2 regions of the Anaerobacillus sp. 63XJN7_4_ISO-PGPR-S23-413 genome follow, and region 2 is predicted to be linked to the other one. Evidence: a T-box and tRNA genes for the amino acid it is inferred to sense, from the RefSeq annotation. Region 2 holds a T-box; the other holds one or more tRNA genes.

Region 1 (9,011 bases), 1.7 Mb from region 2:
CTACTCCAGTTACCTTTCGACCATCTTCAGAGCGAATTTTCATTGCCTGGTGGTTTGTAATAACATACTCTCTACCATCCCCTAAAATATGATCATATACGCCATGCTCCATTGCATGCAAGAGGGTACTCTTTCCATGATAACCACCGCCAACAATTAATGTAATACCTTCCTTAACAGCCATTCCTTGTAATGGCTCAGTACGGTGTGGGATTGTTAAAGACACTTCCATGCTTTTAGGTGATTGGAATTGCACTGCCTCATTTTTCATAGGACGATCGCTTATCCCGCTCTCGCGGGGTAATATAGATCCATTCGCTACAAATCCGACATATCCGTTTTGGGTAAGTTGTTCACGAATGGCCTCTTGTTGGTCTGCTAAATGCAATGCCTCTAAGATTATTCGTTTGTTTAATGCAAAAACAGAATTCTTCACAATGTCTGGCAGCTGATGCAGAAGCAAGTTTATAGCCTGTCTGCCAAGAACTTTTCTGCCTTGTGCAGGTAATCCTATTGATAGACAAATCGTAATAGATTCCTCTGTCACGCTCACTGCTGCCCTCTCAATAACCTTTTGACCAGGTATATCGATTGAGACCAATCCACTTTTCCCAGTGCCTTTCGCATGCCTCTCAGTCCTTCTAATGGCCTCTCCTACTTTTCTAGCAATCATATCTTCTGTTCGAACTCTTCTTACAGCCGAATCGAACCACTCAGGCTCTACGATCGTTTTCTTACGTGGGATGATGATTCTTATCCGAGAAGGACTAGCAAAAGGGTCTCCCTGGACATAATCGATGTAAAGGGTGTAATCCGCAAAATCATAGTGCCCACTAATGTCTTTATATGCTTTATATCCTTTTCCATCAATACGCTCTAATTGTTTTCTAAGTTTATTCATAAATGAGGCAAGCCTCCTTATAAGCTTCAAATTTAGGTATATGATAAAATGAACGAAAAATTATATGTTAGGAGAAAAGTGTGATGACAAGTATAATTCTCGCTCCATCTATTAAAAAGACATATCCTGATTTTAAAATTGGTTATGCTATTTACCATAATATCGTTGTTGAAAAGTCGCCGCAAATGGTGCGCGGTCGCTTTCAGTTCTATCAGGAAACATTGATGATGGATCTTGAGCAGACAGACCTGCTCACTTTTCCTGCTATCTCAGAGTGGCGTTCCATTTTCAAAAAGTTCGGGACGGATCCCGCCAAATATCGACCGTCCTCAGAAGCCCTATTACGCCGGTTAAAGAAAGGGTCTTCGCTACCTCTCGTTCACTCTGCTGCAGACATCAACAATCTTCTGTCGCTTCAATACAAAATTCCAATTGGTATCTATGATCTTGATCAAGTTGAAGGAGATATTACAATCGACATTGGTAGTGAGACGACTGCATATGAGGGCTTAAATGGACGTGAGGTAAGCTTCAACAACAAAATCCTCTCACTTGATCACAAAGGAGCGTTCGGAAGTCCTATCGTTGATTCTAAGCGAACAGCTATAACGGAAGAAACCAAGCATGCCATTCAACTTTTCTATCTTCAACCTTCGCTCCCTGTTTCAGAAGGTGAAAAGCTTGTAACTGCCTCAGCAGAAATGTTTAATCAAATTCACGGAGGAGACTTCTTAAGCGGGGTTTCAAGTTAAAGAAAGCAAACATAAAAAAACGCAACGCTTCGTTAATTTTAACGAAACACTGCGTTGGGTAAATGGTGAAAATTCGAGGAATTTCTACAATCCTCGCTGATGTAGATAGAATACCACAGAACATATGAAAGAAACAACACATTTTTCATATTTTCTTTACAAACGTCTCTCATCACGACAGAGCTAATAGAATTTTACTCTTCATAATCCGTTTGACGTCCTGATGACGATCACCCTATAATCAGAATGACAGACAGAAAGGAGAAATCATATGGAACCATTCTCAACACCATTTTTCGAAGAAAATTTTCGCCAATACATACAAAAGAATCGTGATGTATTTTCAAAATTAGAAGCAATGAATAGCTATTATCGATCAGTTGTTTCATCAATGATCTATGACAACCTTAACAAAAACTCAGAAATAGTTCGTCGCATTCGCAACCTTGATTCAGCTTACAAAACGATTAAACAAGAAAATACAGACGCATAAGAAAAAGCTCTCTTTACAATAAGAGAGCTTTCTTACGTTTTATTTAGGAAGATCACAAGAGTCAGCAGAACACGCTTCTGCATTGCCACCAACTACTTCAAGCTTATTTCCTTCTCCCCAGGCCTTCTCAACGGCCTGTTCAAACATTTCAACAGGCTGAGCACCTGACACGGCATATTTACCGTCAAATACAAAGAACGGTACGCCCTGAATGCCAAGCTGACTTCCCATAGCTTCATCGTTGCGAACTTCTTTCGTAAATTCTTCAGTCCCTAGCATACGTTTTATATCCGCAGCGTCTAGCCCAAGTTCTTCACCAAGTGATGCAAGCGTTTCATGATCACCAATATTTTTCGATTCGGTAAAGAAGGCATAAAAGAGACGTTCTGACATTTCATTACTTTTACCATGCTCTGTCGCATAGTGAACAAGACGATGAGCATCAAATGAATTCGTTGGAATCATTTTATCGAAATCATACGTTAGGTTTTCTCCAGCAGCTTGCTGCCTCATATTCTCACACATACCCTGAGCTTGTTCTAGACTGACATTGTATTTCCCTGCTAGAAGCTCAGCCATGCTTTCCCCATCCGATTCTTTCGCATTAGGATCAAGTTCAAAGCTTTTAAAGACAACTTCTACTTGATCACGCTGTGGAAAAGCCTGAAGCGCACTTTCAAGACGTCTTTTTCCTATATAACAAAATGGACAAACGAAATCGGACCATACTTCAATTCTCATCGAATCACTCTTTCAGTAAATTGTTTTATCTATCTTATACTTGTATTTTATCACCTCTACTTTTAAATGAGCAGGAATTTGCTCAGTGAGTCATTGAAAACTAGTGATATCAAATAAGAGAAGGAATTAAAAAGAATACAAAAAAGACTTCAACGAGAACGTTGAAGTCTTGTAATAACGTATGTAATGGTACCGGTGGTCGGGTTCGAACCGACACTCCTCTCGGAACACGATTTTGAGTCGTGCGCGTCTGCCAATTCCGCCACACCGGCAAAATACCATATTCAATTCAGGCAGAAAAATAAGTGGTGCCGGAGGCCGGGCTCGAACCGGCACGGAGGTACACCCTCCGCAGGATTTTAAGTCCTGTGCGTCTGCCAATTCCGCCACTCCGGCAGGACTTTTAAGAAAAAATATTAAGATTGGAGGCGGCACCCGGATTTGAACCGGGGCGTAAGGGTTTTGCAGACCCGTGCCTTACCACTTGGCTATGCCGCCTTTTTAAAATGGAGCGGAAGACGGGATTCGAACCCGCGACCCCCACCTTGGCAAGGTGATGTTCTACCACTGAACTACTTCCGCAACAAAAAATGGCTGGGCTAGCTGGATTCGAACCAGCGCATGACGGAATCAAAATCCGTTGCCTTACCGCTTGGCTATAGCCCAAAAATGGGGCGGCTGATGGGAATTGAACCCACGAATGCCGGAATCACAATCCGGTGCGTTAACCACTTCGCCACAACCGCCATAAAGATTTAAAATTGGCAGGGGTAGTAGGACTCGAACCCACACCGGAGGTTTTGGAGACCTCTGTTCTACCTTTAAACTATACCCCTATCAAGATGGTGGAGGGGGACGGATTCGAACCGCCGAACCCTGAGGGAGCGGATTTACAGTCCGCCGCGTTTAGCCACTTCGCTACCCCTCCAAATTGACAATTACCATTGTAATACACATTTTATGAAAGTGCAATGGAATTTGATCTCATTTCGAGAAAATGGTGCCGGCCAGAGGACTTGAACCCCCAACCTACTGATTACAAGTCAGTTGCTCTACCAATTGAGCTAGACCGGCAACATGGTGGCTCCGGACGGAATCGAACCGCCGACACGTGGATTTTCAGTCCACTGCTCTACCGACTGAGCTACAGAGCCATGTTTAAAATATAATTGGTTGCGGGGGCAGGATTTGAACCTGCGACCTTTGGGTTATGAGCCCAACGAGCTACCGAACTGCTCCACCCCGCGATAATGTGAATGTAATTATGCTGCACCTGCTCATTACGCTGTGCACTGTTTCTTTCTCTACAAGGTTATGCTTCGAAGCGTATCCGTAGAAACAACTCGTTGCTGTTTCAAGGAAGTATCGCTTGTTGCTCCACCCCACGATAATGTTAAAATATAAATGGCGGTCCCGACGAGAATCGAACTCGCGATCTCCTGCGTGACAGGCAGGCATGTTAACCGCTACACCACGGGACCTTAGATAATGGTGGAGGATGACGGGCTCGAACCGCCGACCCTCTGCTTGTAAGGCAGATGCTCTCCCAGCTGAGCTAATCCTCCACAAAGTAGAAATGATATATAATGGTGACCCGTACGGGATTCGAACCCGTGTTACCGCCGTGAAAGGGCGGTGTCTTAACCGCTTGACCAACGGGCCCTTGCTGCTATTATGTATGCTAGTGGCGGAGAGCGAGGGATTCGAACCCTCGAGACGGCTTTGACCGTCTACACGATTTCCAATCGTGCTCCTTCGGCCACTCGGACAGCTCTCCATGGCTCCACAGGTAGGATTCGAACCTACGACCGATCGGTTAACAGCCGATAGCTCTACCACTGAGCTACTGTGGAATAATATCAGCCTGGCAACGTCCTACTCTTGCAGGGGGAGATCCCCCAACTACCATCGGCGCTGAAGAGCTTAACTTCCGTGTTCGGCATGGGAACGGGTGTGACCTCTTCGCCATCATTACCAGACTAAGGACTGGATTTCACTTTCGTGATTTACCAGCGACAAAATATATCATACTATATTCCATCATGTTTTTCAAGGAAAATTTTATTCCCTGAAAACTAGATAGCACGCACAACTTTCCAATATGTCCAGCTACGTAAGCCAAATCCTCGATCGTTTCACCTTTTAATTCTGACGCATAAAGCGCGTCTGACTCAAAAGCCTCCAACGCTTGTCGGATTTAAACGGCTTACTTCGCTTTTCGTTTTTAGGTTAAGCCCTCGATCGATTAGTATTCGTCAGCTCCACGTGTTGCCACGCTTCCACCCCGAACCTATCTACCTCATCATCTCTAAGGGATCTTACCAGCTTCATGCTGTGGGAAATCTCATCTCGAGGGGGGCTTCATGCTTAGATGCTTTCAGCACTTATCCCTTCCACACGTAGCTACCCAGCTATGCTCCTGGCGGAACAACTGGTACACCAGCGGTGTGTCCATCCCGGTCCTCTCGTACTAAGGACAGCTCCTCTCAAATTTCCTGCGCCCGCGACGGATAGGGACCGAACTGTCTCACGACGTTCTGAACCCAGCTCGCGTACCGCTTTAATGGGCGAACAGCCCAACCCTTGGGACCTACTTCAGCCCCAGGATGCGATGAGCCGACATCGAGGTGCCAAACCTCCCCGTCGATGTGGACTCTTGGGGGAGATAAGCCTGTTATCCCCAGGGTAGCTTTTATCCGTTGAGCGATGGCCCTTCCATGCGGAACCACCGGATCACTAAGCCCGACTTTCGTCCCTGCTCGACTTGTAGGTCTCGCAGTCAAGCTCCCTTGTGCCTTTACACTCTGCGAATGATTTCCAACCATTCTGAGGGAACCTTTGGGCGCCTCCGTTACACTTTAGGAGGCGACCGCCCCAGTCAAACTGCCCACCTGACACTGTCTCCGCACCGGATCACGGTGCTGGGTTAGAATGTCAGTACAGCCAGGGTAGTATCCCACCGACGCCTCCATCGAACCTGGCGGTCCGACTTCTATGGCTCCTACCTATCCTGTACAAGCTGTACCAAAATCCAATATCAGGCTACAGTAAAGCTCCATGGGGTCTTTCCGTCCTGTCGCGGGTAACCTGCATCTTCACAGGTACTATAATTTCACCGGGTCTCTCGTTGAGACAGTATCCAAGTCGTTGCACCTTTCGTGCGGGTCGGAACTTACCCGACAAGGAATTTCGCTACCTTAGGACCGTTATAGTTACGGCCGCCGTTTACTGGGGCTTCGATTCAGAGCTTCTCCCGTAAGGGATAACCCCTCCTCTTAACCTTCCAGCACCGGGCAGGTGTCAGCCCCTATACTTCGCCTTACGGCTTTGCAGAGACCTGTGTTTTTGCTAAACAGTCGCTTGGATCTTTTCACTGCGGCTCCCCTGGGCTATAAACCCGAGGAAGCACCCCTTCTCCCGAAGTTACGGGGTCATTTTGCCGAGTTCCTTAACGAGAGTTCTCCCGATCGTCTTAGGATTCTCTCCTCGCCTACCTGTGTCGGTTTGCGGTACGGGCACCTTTTTCCTCACTAGAGGCTTTTCTTGGCAGCGTAGAATCAAGGACTTCGGTACTAAATTTCCCTCGCCATCACGACTCAGCTTGCGCGGTGAACGGATTTGCCTATTCACCAGCCTAATCGCTTGGACGCGCATTTCCAGCAGCGCGCTCTCCCTATCTTTCTGCGTCCCCCCGTCGTTCAAACGGAAAGGAGGTGGTACAGGAATATCAACCTGTTATCCATCGCCTACGCCTTTCGGCCTCGGCTTAGGTCCCGACTAACCCTGAGCGGACGAGCCTTCCTCAGGAAACCTTGGGCTTTCGACGGACAAGATTCTCACTTGTCTTTCGCTACTCATACCGGCATTCTCACTTCTAAGCGCTCCACCAGTCCTTTCGGTCTGACTTCACAGCCCTTAGAACGCTCTCCTACCATTGTCGTAAGACAATCCACAGCTTCGGTGATACGTTTAGCCCCGGTACATTTTCGGCGCAGCGTCACTCGACCAGTGAGCTATTACGCACTCTTTAAATGATGGCTGCTTCTAAGCCAACATCCTGGTTGTCTAAGCAACGCCACATCCTTTTCCACTTAACGTATACTTTGGGACCTTAGCTGGTGGTCTGGGCTGTTTCCCTCTCGACTACGGATCTTATCACTCGCAGTCTGACTCCCGCGGATAAATCGTTGGCATTCGGAGTTTGACTGGATTCGGTAATCCGGTAAGGACCCCTAGTCCAATCAGTGCTCTACCTCCAAGATTCTTGCCGCGAGGCTAGCCCTAAAGCTATTTCGGAGAGAACCAGCTATCTCCAGGTTCGATTGGCATTTCACCGCTACCCACACCTCATCCCCGCATTTTTCAACATGCGTGGGTTCGGGCCTCCATTCAGTGTTACCTGAACTTCACCCTGGACATGGGTAGATCACCTGGTTTCGGGTCTACGACCACGTACTATTTCGCCCTATTCAGACTCGCTTTCGCTGCGGCTCCGCCTTCTCAGCTTAACCTTGCACGGGATCGTAACTCGCCGGTTCATTCTACAAAAGGCACGCTGTCACCCATTAACGGGCTCCAACTAGTTGTAGGCACACGGTTTCAGGTTCTTTTTCACTCCCCTTCCGGGGTGCTTTTCACCTTTCCCTCACGGTACTGGTTCACTATCGGTCACTAGAGAGTATTTAGCCTTGGGAGATGGTCCTCCCGGATTCCGACGGGGTTTCACGTGTCCCGCCGTACTCAGGATCCGTCTCGGAGGGCATCGGATTTTGACTACAGGATTGTTACCTTCTCTGATGGACCTTTCCAGGTCGCTTCGTCTATCCGTGCCTTTGTAACTCCAAAGAGACGTCCTACAACCCCAGAGGGCAAGCCCTCTGGTTTGGGCTGATTCCGTTTCGCTCGCCGCTACTCAGGAAATCGCGTTTGCTTTCTCTTCCTCCGGGTAATGAGATGTTTCAGTTCCCCGGGTCTGCCTTCCATTCCCTATGTATTCAGAAATGGATACCATCCTATTAAAGATGGTGGGTTCCCCCATTCGGAAATCTCCGGATCAAAGCGTACTTACAGCTCCCCGAAGCATATCGGTGTTCGTCCCGTCCTTCTTAGGCTTCTAGTGCCAAGGCATCCACCGTGCGCCCTTAGTAGCTTAACCTTCGATTTGTTAGGCATTGCTGCCATAACGCATCAGTTATTACTAAGTTATTGCATAAAAAATAATTATTGGATGTCGTTGTTTGTGCTATCTAGTTTTCAAGGAACAAGGCTACTGTTTGAATCCGCCTAAGCTTCATCACTTCACCTGGTTTGAAAGAATAAATCATTCTTTCAAAACTAAACGAAACGCTCATGTAAGGTTGGTAACGTAAGTTACCTTCGTAATTCTCCATAGAAAGGAGGTGATCCAGCCGCACCTTCCGATACGGCTACCTTGTTACGACTTCACCCCAATCATTTGTCCCACCTTCGGCGGCTGGCTCCATAAAGGTTACCCCACCGACTTCGGGTGTTACAAACTCTCGTGGTGTGACGGGCGGTGTGTACAAGGCCCGGGAACGTATTCACCGCGGCATGCTGATCCGCGATTACTAGCAATTCCGGCTTCATGCAGGCGAGTTGCAGCCTGCAATCCGAACTGAGAACGGCTTTATGGGATTCGCTTCACCTCGCGGTGTTGCTGCCCTTTGTACCGTCCATTGTAGCACGTGTGTAGCCCAGGTCATAAGGGGCATGATGATTTGACGTCATCCCCACCTTCCTCCGGTTTGTCACCGGCAGTCACCTTAGAGTGCCCAACTAAATGCTGGCAACTAAGATCAAGGGTTGCGCTCGTTGCGGGACTTAACCCAACATCTCACGACACGAGCTGACGACAACCATGCACCACCTGTCACTCTGTCCCCCGAAGGGGAACGTCCTGTCTCCAGGATTGTCAGAGGATGTCAAGACCTGGTAAGGTTCTTCGCGTTGCTTCGAATTAAACCACATGCTCCACTGCTTGTGCGGGCCCCCGTCAATTCCTTTGAGTTTCAACCTTGCGGTCGTACTCCCCAGGCGGAGTGCTTAATGTGTTAACTTCAGCACTGAGGGTGGAACCCCCCAACACCTAGCACTCATCGTTTAC
Region 2 (9,011 bases):
GCTCGCTAATCTTGCAAATGCCTCTGCTTTATTAAATCAGTTTCTAACAGATGTCAATTGGGTTGGGTTCTATTTATACGAAAAAGAGACCGATCAACTTGTGCTCGGGCCTTTCCAGGGACTTCCAGCATGCGTTCGTATTCAGAACGGTAAAGGAGTCTGTGGCACAGCATCTAAAGAAGGCAAGACGATGCGAATTGACAATGTTCATGATTTCCCCGGACATATTGCATGTGACGCTGCTTCACAATCTGAAATTGTAGTGCCAATGTACATTTCAGATAAGCTCCTCGGAGTACTTGATATCGATAGCCCTAAAGTTGGCCGTTTCGATGAATTGGATCAGGAGTATTTAGAGAAATTTACTGAAGCATTGCAAGATTTTCTTTAGAGTTAAAGTAAAGTATTTTGTACCTATACTACTTAAAAAGCCATTAGAGAATTTCTCTAATGGCTTTTTTTAGTTCTCTAACGCTTGAAGAATATCTTCCCAAATATCCTCCCATGCTTCAAGACCAACAGAAAGGCGAATAAGAGTTTCACTAATCCCCATTCTTAATCTCTCATCTTCCGGGACAACGGCATGTGTCATTGTAGCGGGATGTTGAATCAGGGTTTCAGCATCCCCGAGACTAACAGCTATTTTAATCATATTAAGTCTATTCATGAAGGCTTGGGAGTCTTTCTTTTCCCCCGCAATTTCAAAACTAATTAAACCGCCTGGGCTCTTCATTTGTTTTTGAGCAATAGCATACGATGAAGATTCTTCCATACCTGGATACATCACGTTCGTTATGGCAGGATGCTCAGCTAATTTCTGCATAATTTGTCTAGCATTTGAAGAGTGACGATCCATTCGAATAGGGAGGGTCTTTAAGCCTCTTAACAATAGCCATGCATCGAATGGTGAAAGAATTCCACCTATATCCTTTTGCGTACTTTTAGCAATTGAAGAGATGGTCTCTTGGTCACCCACAACTAAACCAGCTACCACGTCTCCATGGCCACTGATATATTTCGTTGCACTATGCAAAACAATGTCACAGCCAAATTCTAACGGGCGCTGTAAATAAGGAGTCGAAAATGTATTATCCACCACAACCTTAATTCCTTTTTCTTTTGCGACCGCAGAAACCATTTCAAGATCAATTAATTTCAATGTTGGATTAATCGGAGTTTCAATATAAATAACTGTAGTATTTGGACGAATTGCTTTTTGTAATTGCTCAACTGAGTCTAGCGGAAGCAAGTCATGTTCAATCGAAAATTTCTCTTCTAACATTTTAAGTAATCCGAAAGTACATCCGTAGACCCCTTCTGAACAAAGAATGTGGTCGCCTGTCTTCACTAGGTTCAAAAGAACAGCAGACACGGCAGCCATTCCCGAACCAAACGCTAAGCCTGCCTCAGCATTTTCAAGAGAGGCAATCCGCTCTTCCAACATTCGAACAGTAGGGTTTCCAAGCCTTGAATAAATATAGCCAGGTTCCTCACCTGCAAACCTTCGTTCACCAGCCTCAGCCGTTTCAAATGTAAAAGTTGATGTTTGATAAATAGGAGATGCCAGGCTGTTGTGATGCGATTTAGATTCATATCCATCATGAATTGTTTTTGTCTCAAAGCGATGCTTCCCTGTCAAAGTTATAACCCCCTGTTATAAAAATAGCTAGATACACTTCCATTGTAAGCGCTTTCTATTATAAGGTGAAGAGGTATTTATCTTTCTTATATCCTAAAAATGATGTCGACGTGCTATCTATCCATCTCATTTCTACTAAAGTTGACATCTAATACTGAAAGAGTTACAATAGCATTTGTGTAAAATAAGAATGGGCAGCAGCGTGACGGGCTGTGATTTCATTGTGTTCCTTTTAATAGGTACGCCGCGTAACCTCCGGCTGTCGAGGTGAAGGCGTGTGAAAACACAATGTGCACAAACCGGAATCACGACACTGTTTTTATTTTATACCAATAATAATGGTATAAAGGAGGAGCTAATTATGGCTCGTTATACAGGACCAAGTTGGAAAATTTCTCGTCGTCTTGGTATTTCTCTAAGTGGAACAGGTAAAGAATTGGAAAAGCGCCCTTACGCTCCAGGTCAACACGGACCTAACCAGCGTAGAAAGCTTTCTGAATATGGTCTTCAACTTCAAGAGAAGCAAAAGCTTCGTCACATGTACGGCATGACTGAGCGTCAATTCCGACGTCTTTTCGATGATGCTGGCAAAATGAAAGGTGTTCATGGTGAAAACTTCATGATTCTTCTTGAAGCTCGTCTTGATAACCTTGTTTATCGTCTAGGTCTAGCTCGCACTCGCCGTCAGGCTCGTCAGCTAGTTAACCACGGCCACATCACAGTTGATGGCAAACGCGTTGACATTCCTTCTTATCGTGTAGCGACTGGTCAAGTGATCAGCGTTCGTGAGAAGTCTAACAACCTTGACATCATCAAAGAAGCTATCGAAGTAAACAATTTCGTTCCAGAATACCTTACTTTCGATGCAGATAAGCTTGAAGGTACGTTCTCTCGTCTCCCTGAGCGTTCTGAACTTCCTGCTGAAATCACTGAAGCTCTTATCGTTGAGTACTACTCTCGTTAAGCTGTTTCAAAAACCCCGGAACTTATTCCGGGGTTTTTTTATGTCCAAATTTACTTAGTACAAAAAATATAAAAAAATGAGGAAGATCCTCCTCTTTTCAATGGGAGGGTCTTCCTCTTAATGATTGGCTGTTCATAACCGCTGGTGATTTTTTACTCATTTACTCTCTGTGATAACCAACCGTTATTGGGAATCACCAGTATTAGTTAAAATAGCTAAATGATTAATACGTAAGAAGGAAATATTTCTTCTTCCCTCTACGAATAATCACGTATTGATTTTCGATTTGGTCGCTTTCTGAAATAACTTTATCCATTTCCTGACACCGTTCACCGTTGATATACACCGCTCCATTTTTAACATCTTCTCTTGCCTGGCGCTTAGATGAAGAAATACCAGCTTCTACAAGAAGATCGATAAGTCCCTTTTCATTATCTTCTACATGGAAAGAAGGAACATCCTTAAATCCTAAACGGATTTCATCAGCTGTTAGCTGTTTAATGTCACCACTGAACAGCGCTTCCGAGATGTTGATTGCCTGCTGAAGCTTTTCTTCTCCGTGAACAAGCTTTGTCACTTCTTCAGCAAGAGTACGATGAGCTTCTCTCTTTTCCGGTGCTTCGATATGTTTTGATTCAATCTCTTTAATTTCTTCAATACTTAAAAATGTAAAGTAATGAAGAAATTTCACAACATCACGATCATCTGTGTTAATCCAGAACTGATAGAATTCGTAAGGAGAGGTTTTATCGGCATCAAGCCAAATCGCTCCACCTTCAGATTTACCGAACTTAGAACCATCACTCTTCGTAACAAGTGGGAATGTTGCTCCATAGGCTTTTGAAGACTCTTCGCTGCCTTCTTCTTTACGAATCAGTTCAAGACCTGCTGTAATGTTCCCCCATTGGTCACTTCCTCCAATTTGAAGACGACAGTTTTCTTTCCGGTAAAGCTGAAGAAAATCATATGATTGAAGAATCATATACGTAAATTCTGTAAAAGAAATTCCCGCTTCAAGACGTGAAGTAACAGAATCTTTCGCAAGCATATAGTTCAAACCAAAGTTCTTTCCAACATCACGCAGGAATGGAATAACATTTAACTCCCCAATCCAGTCGTAGTTGTTTACAGCTTTTGCAGAGTTCGCATCTGTTCCAAAATCCAAAAAGCGAGCAAGCTGTCCCTGTAACTTATTCGTCCAATCTTTTACAATGTCTTCTGAATTCAACGTACGTTCATTTGAACGGCCACTAGGGTCACCAATCAGCCCAGTAGCTCCACCAACAAGCGCAATCGGCGTGTGGCCAGCTAACTGAAATCTACGTAGGGCTAGAATAGGCAAAAGATGCCCAATATGAAGGCTATCAGCTGTAGGATCAAAGCCAGAATAAAGAGCAATGCGGTTTTCTGAAAGTTCCTTTTCAAGGCCCTCTCTATCTGTAACTTGATTTAAAAGTCCTCTTGCTTCTAATTCTTCTAATATGTGCATGTAATCGACTTCCTTTCGTTAATAATATCTTTTGGCAAACCACTAAAATAATCCAAATGGGCAAAAAAACAAAAAAAACCCGCCCCAGAAAAGGGACGAGTTTCATCGCGGTACCACCCTTGTTGAAGAAAGTAACCTTTCTCCCACTCAGTCAGAATAACGGTCTGAACCGTCTAATGCTACACAGACACTGTCTTTCCCATTAGATGCTCATGGAGGTAATTCACATTTTCCTTTATGCTGATTCTCACCGCACATCAGCTCTCTGAAAAAGGGAGAAAAATGCTACTTCGTCCAATCAAGGCATGTCGTTCATTAAAAAACACTAATTAAATTAATATCACAAAGGTAAAATCATGTCAATTCTAAGCCTACAGAAATCCCTACCAGTTTATACAAATCTCGACGACATATGCTATAATAAACAGGATTAATTTGAGGGGGTATAGGAATGCGAGAGCTTTTTTCTTCTATCAGGCAGAAGTGGAACGCGTTCATTGATAGATTACAAGAATATAACATCTTAACCGGGTCCAGGATCGCCTACAAAGTGACTTGGAATTTATTTCTTATTTTTATCGTGCTAGGTCTAATGGGCACTATTTTCGCCGGTGGTGTTGGTGCAGGATATTTCGCATCACTTGTTAAAGATGAACCGATTCGCTCTTACGATGAGATGAAGAGAGACGTTTATAACTATGAAGAAACCAGTGAGGTATATTTTGCAGGTGATGTTCTTCTTGGTAACTTTCGTTCTGATATTGAGCGAAAAGAGGTTGAGTTAAAAAACGTTTCTCCTCTTCTACAAAAAGCAGTTATTTCCACAGAAGATGAATATTTCTTCGATCACGATGGTATTGTTCCAAAAGCAATTGGACGTGCCGTTCTTCAAGAAGTCACCAATTCAGATGATCGAAGCGGTGGTAGTACATTAACACAACAGTTAGTTAAGAACCAGATTCTAACAAGAGAAGTTTCTTTCGAACGAAAAGCAAAAGAAATGCTACTCGCTCTTCGACTCGAAAATTTCTTTAATAAAGAAGAAGTTCTAGAAGCATACCTTAATATCGTTCCTTATGGACGAAATGCTTCCGGTAATAATATTGCGGGCGTACAAGCAGCCTCACAGGGCATATTTGGTGTAAATGCTAGTGATTTAAATTTGCCTCAAGCTGCATTCATTGCAGGTATTCCCAAAAACCCTTATACATACACCCCTTTTACAAATTCGGGTGAGGTAAAGAAGGATCTTTCAGCTGGAATCGATCGGATGGAATTTGTTCTATATCGTATGTATGAAGAAGAAACAATCACTGAAGAAGAGTATAACAAAGCGCTAGAATACGATATTGAAAAAAATCTAGCTGAGTCTTCGCCTTCGCCAGTAGAAAAATACCCTTACCTTACATTTGAGATTGAAGATCGTGCGAAGCGAGTTCTTGCCGAGCAGATCGCGAATGAAGAAGGATATGACGGGAAGGAACTTTCGAAGAGTGTAGACTATTACAATCAAATCACTTATGATGCTAACGTTACTGGTAGATCTGCAACGGAAATAGCCAAGAAAATGGATTTGAAATGGGAAGAAGTTCAAGAAAATTCAGATGTATTCCTTGAATTTATGAGTAATGCAGAGAAAGAGCTTCGCAAAAATGGATATAAAATTTATACTACAATTGACAAAGATATTTATGAATCTATGAATGCTGCAAGAGATAAAGTGCTAGAAAACGGAAGCTATTTCCAAAGTGCTAAAACCCTCTCCGTGCAAAATCCTGAAACTGGAGAGCTTGAAAATAAAGAATTTCCTATGCAAGTAGGTAGTATCCTCATCGAAAATGAATCTGGAAAAATTCTTTCATTTGTTGGTGGAAGGGATTTCGCGCAAGAAGAACTTAACCATGCTACAGACGCCTATCGATCAAACGGTTCTACAATGAAACCATTGCTTGACTATGCCCCGGCAATGGAAATGGGAAAAGTTCAGCCTGGCTATATTGTGCCAGACTTACCAATTCAAGATGGATACAATCCTGGTAACTATTCATCAAACTACCATGGTCTTGTAACTGCACGTAAAGCGTTGGAAAGGTCTTATAACGTTCCAGCTGTTCGAGTTTATAATAAAATGAACCCAGTGGACGCAACCGACTATTTGGTGAAGATGGGCTTTAGTACAATGACTCTTGATGATCGAACCAATCCTTCAATGGCAATTGGTGCGCTACAACGGGGAGTAAGTGTCGAAGAGAATACCAACGCATTTGGCACGTTTGCTAATGGAGGAAAGTTTGTTGATGCTTATTTAATTGATAAAATAGTTGACCGCGATGGAAACACCATTTTCGAACAAAAACCAGAACCAGTGGATGTTTTCAGTCCTCAAACTGCCTATCTATCAATCGATATGATGCGTGATGTAGTTAACCAGGGTACTGCCCAAGACATTCCAGGGAAATTAAAATTCGCTTCTGATTGGGCAGGAAAAACAGGAACTGGACAAAATTATTATGATTCATGGTTTGTAGCAGTCAATCCTAATGTTTCACTAGGTGTATGGACTGGATATGACAAACAAATTAGCATGGATAGTCAATATGCCAACAGAAACAAAAACTTATGGGCACTATTTGCTAATGCCGCTTATGATAAAAAACCAGAAATAATGGATCCAGAAGAATCATTCAAAATGCCAACGGGTATTGTGCGACGTTCGTTCTGTGGTATATCTGGAAAGCTCGCCTCTGATCTCTGTCAGAAAGCCGGACTTGTCAAAACTGATCTATTCAACGCAAAGTATGTACCAACTGAAGTGGATGACAGTCTCACTCAAGGACGTTATGTCATCATGAATGGTAAGACCTATCAAGCACTTAGTTCCACTCCAGAAGAGTTTGTATCCAGCGGAGTCATGATTAAAGAGGATTACTTCTCAGGAGTTGATATTTCAAAGCTTCTCCCTTCTGGATTTAGTGATTTAAATATCGTTTCAGAAGGAAAAACTGCTTCAGAAAATGGGAAAAAACCTGGCGCAGTTGGTGGCGTTTCAATAAGTGGCTCTTCACTAAATTGGGGTGCTTCAGGTGAGAGTGATATTGTTGGTTATCGTATTTATCGCGCTTCGAACGGTAGTAGTTCATTTACGAAGCTTGGAAGCGTAAAAGCATCTGATGGTAGCTCATTCAACATCCCTTCTGGTGCATATGCCTATTACGTAACAGCAGTTGATGTAGCTGGGAATGAATCGGGACCATCGGCTAAAGTAACAAATGGAGATTGGTCTGATAAACCAGAGCCAAAACCTGAGAAAAAACAAGAAGCAGAACCTTCAACAGATGAAGAAAATGATGAAGCTTCTGATAATGAAGAGAACGAAAATAATGCTCCCTCCGATAATGAGAGTGATGAATCCAGCAACTCAGAAGATTCATCTTCAAATGAAGGGAATACCAACACCGGTGAAAATGCAAATGATAACAACTCCGGTAATGGAAATAACAATGGAAATAGTAATCCTACAAATGGTGCTGACAGCGGAAATAATTCAAACAGCACCGACGGCAACACAAGCAATAACGACCAGTAAAAAAACAGCCTGCAGCATTATGCTGCAGGCTGTTTTCTATTACTTAATCTTCCATTGTAGACAAATCGCCAGTTGGTAAATCCAGCTCCCACGCCTTTAATACGCGACGCATGATCTTACCACTTCTCGTTTTCGGAAGCTTATCTCTAAATTCGATTTCTCGAGGTGCTGCATGAGCTGCAAGTCCTTTTTTAACGAAATTTCTTATCTCTTCCATCAACTCATCAGACGGTTCATGACCATCTCTAAGTGAAATAAAGGCTTTAATAATTTCACCTCGCACAGGATCCGGTTTCCCAATAACCCCAGCTTCAGCAACAGCACTATGTTCGACTAGTTTACTTTCAACTTCAAATGGACCAACTCTTTCACCCGAAGTCATAATAACATCATCGACTCGCCCCTGGAACCAGAAGTATCCGTCCTCATCTTTATAAGCTGAATCACCAGATACGTACCAGTCTCCTTTTAAGAAATAGCTTTCATATTTTTCAGGACGATTCCAAATCGCTCGCATCATTGATGGCCAGCCTTTTTTAATCGCAAGGTTCCCCATTCGATTTGCAGGAAGTTCATTTCCTTGATCATCTACGATTGCTGCGTGCACGCCTGGAATTGGTTTGCCCATTGATCCTGGCTTTATTTCCATTGATGGATAATTACTGATTAGCTGTGCTCCCGTTTCTGTCATCCACCAGTTATCATGAATTCTCCGTTCAAGAACTTTGTTACCCCATTTAATAACCTCAGGATTTAATGGCTCTCCTACGCTTAGTACATGACGTAAAGATGAAAGTTCAAATTTCTTAACGATCTCATCTCCCGCACCCATAAGCATACGAAATGCAGTAGGAGCACTATACCATACAGTTACTTCATATTTTTCAATCGTACCGTACCAATCTTCTGGACTAAAACGACCACCACGAATGACGTTCGACGTTCCAGCAAGCCATGGAGCAAATATGCCATATGACGTCCCCGTTACCCAACCTGGATCAGCTGTACACCAGTAGACATCATCTTCTTTTAAGTCAAGTACCCATTTCGCCGTTTGATAGTGTTGTATCATCGCATTATGAACATGAAGTACGCCTTTCGGCTTACCAGTTGAACCTGATGTGTAATGGAGAATCATACCATCTTCACGGTCAACCCATTCTATTTTAAGCTTCTTTTCTGCTGATTCAAAATGCTTATAAAAGTCTATATAAGGACCTTCTTCTTTAACGTTATTTCCTACTAGCACAACACTTTCGAGATTAGGAAGCTCATCAACCGGAACGCGCTCAAGTAGCTCAGGTGTTGTAACAAGTACCTTTGCTTCACTATC

The links. A T-box is a leader RNA that pairs with one kind of tRNA and senses whether it is charged. The one in region 2 lies ahead of tyrS (tyrosine--tRNA ligase), so its partner is inferred to be a tRNA-Tyr.
Region 1: it has a tRNA-Tyr gene. The T-box ahead of tyrS (tyrosine--tRNA ligase) is inferred to sense a tRNA for this amino acid. The anticodon was not compared.

Annotation. Positions count from the first base shown of each region.
Region 1 covers NZ_CM149688.1:473,888-482,898, reverse strand. The annotation lists gene AC0VYO_RS02715 (ABC-ATPase domain-containing protein) at 1-901, opposite strand, end outside; gene AC0VYO_RS02710 (B3/B4 domain-containing protein) at 985-1,653, shown strand; gene yvfG (protein YvfG) at 1,925-2,146, shown strand; gene AC0VYO_RS02700 (DsbA family oxidoreductase) at 2,186-2,887, opposite strand; tRNA gene AC0VYO_RS02695 (tRNA-Leu) at 3,075-3,159, opposite strand; tRNA gene AC0VYO_RS02690 (tRNA-Leu) at 3,194-3,283, opposite strand; tRNA gene AC0VYO_RS02685 (tRNA-Cys) at 3,311-3,385, opposite strand; tRNA gene AC0VYO_RS02680 (tRNA-Gly) at 3,395-3,469, opposite strand; tRNA gene AC0VYO_RS02675 (tRNA-Gln) at 3,479-3,553, opposite strand; tRNA gene AC0VYO_RS02670 (tRNA-His) at 3,558-3,633, opposite strand; tRNA gene AC0VYO_RS02665 (tRNA-Trp) at 3,650-3,723, opposite strand; tRNA gene AC0VYO_RS02660 (tRNA-Tyr) at 3,731-3,815, opposite strand; tRNA gene AC0VYO_RS02655 (tRNA-Thr) at 3,886-3,961, opposite strand; tRNA gene AC0VYO_RS02650 (tRNA-Phe) at 3,966-4,041, opposite strand; tRNA gene AC0VYO_RS02645 (tRNA-Met) at 4,058-4,134, opposite strand; tRNA gene AC0VYO_RS02640 (tRNA-Asp) at 4,293-4,368, opposite strand; tRNA gene AC0VYO_RS02635 (tRNA-Val) at 4,377-4,452, opposite strand; tRNA gene AC0VYO_RS02630 (tRNA-Glu) at 4,475-4,549, opposite strand; tRNA gene AC0VYO_RS02625 (tRNA-Ser) at 4,573-4,664, opposite strand; tRNA gene AC0VYO_RS02620 (tRNA-Asn) at 4,666-4,740, opposite strand; rRNA gene rrf (5S ribosomal RNA) at 4,750-4,866, opposite strand; rRNA gene AC0VYO_RS02610 (23S ribosomal RNA) at 5,113-8,042, opposite strand; gene AC0VYO_RS02605 (hypothetical protein) at 8,134-8,277, opposite strand; rRNA gene AC0VYO_RS02600 (16S ribosomal RNA) at 8,280-9,011, opposite strand, start outside.
Region 2 covers NZ_CM149688.1:3,074,900-3,083,910, forward strand. The annotation lists gene AC0VYO_RS16230 (GAF domain-containing protein) at 1-391, shown strand, start outside; gene megL (methionine gamma-lyase) at 461-1,639, opposite strand; gene rpsD (30S ribosomal protein S4) at 2,001-2,603, shown strand; gene tyrS (tyrosine--tRNA ligase) at 2,827-4,092, opposite strand; T-box leader at 4,181-4,403, opposite strand; gene AC0VYO_RS16250 (transglycosylase domain-containing protein) at 4,544-7,678, shown strand; gene acsA (acetate--CoA ligase) at 7,722-9,011, opposite strand, start outside.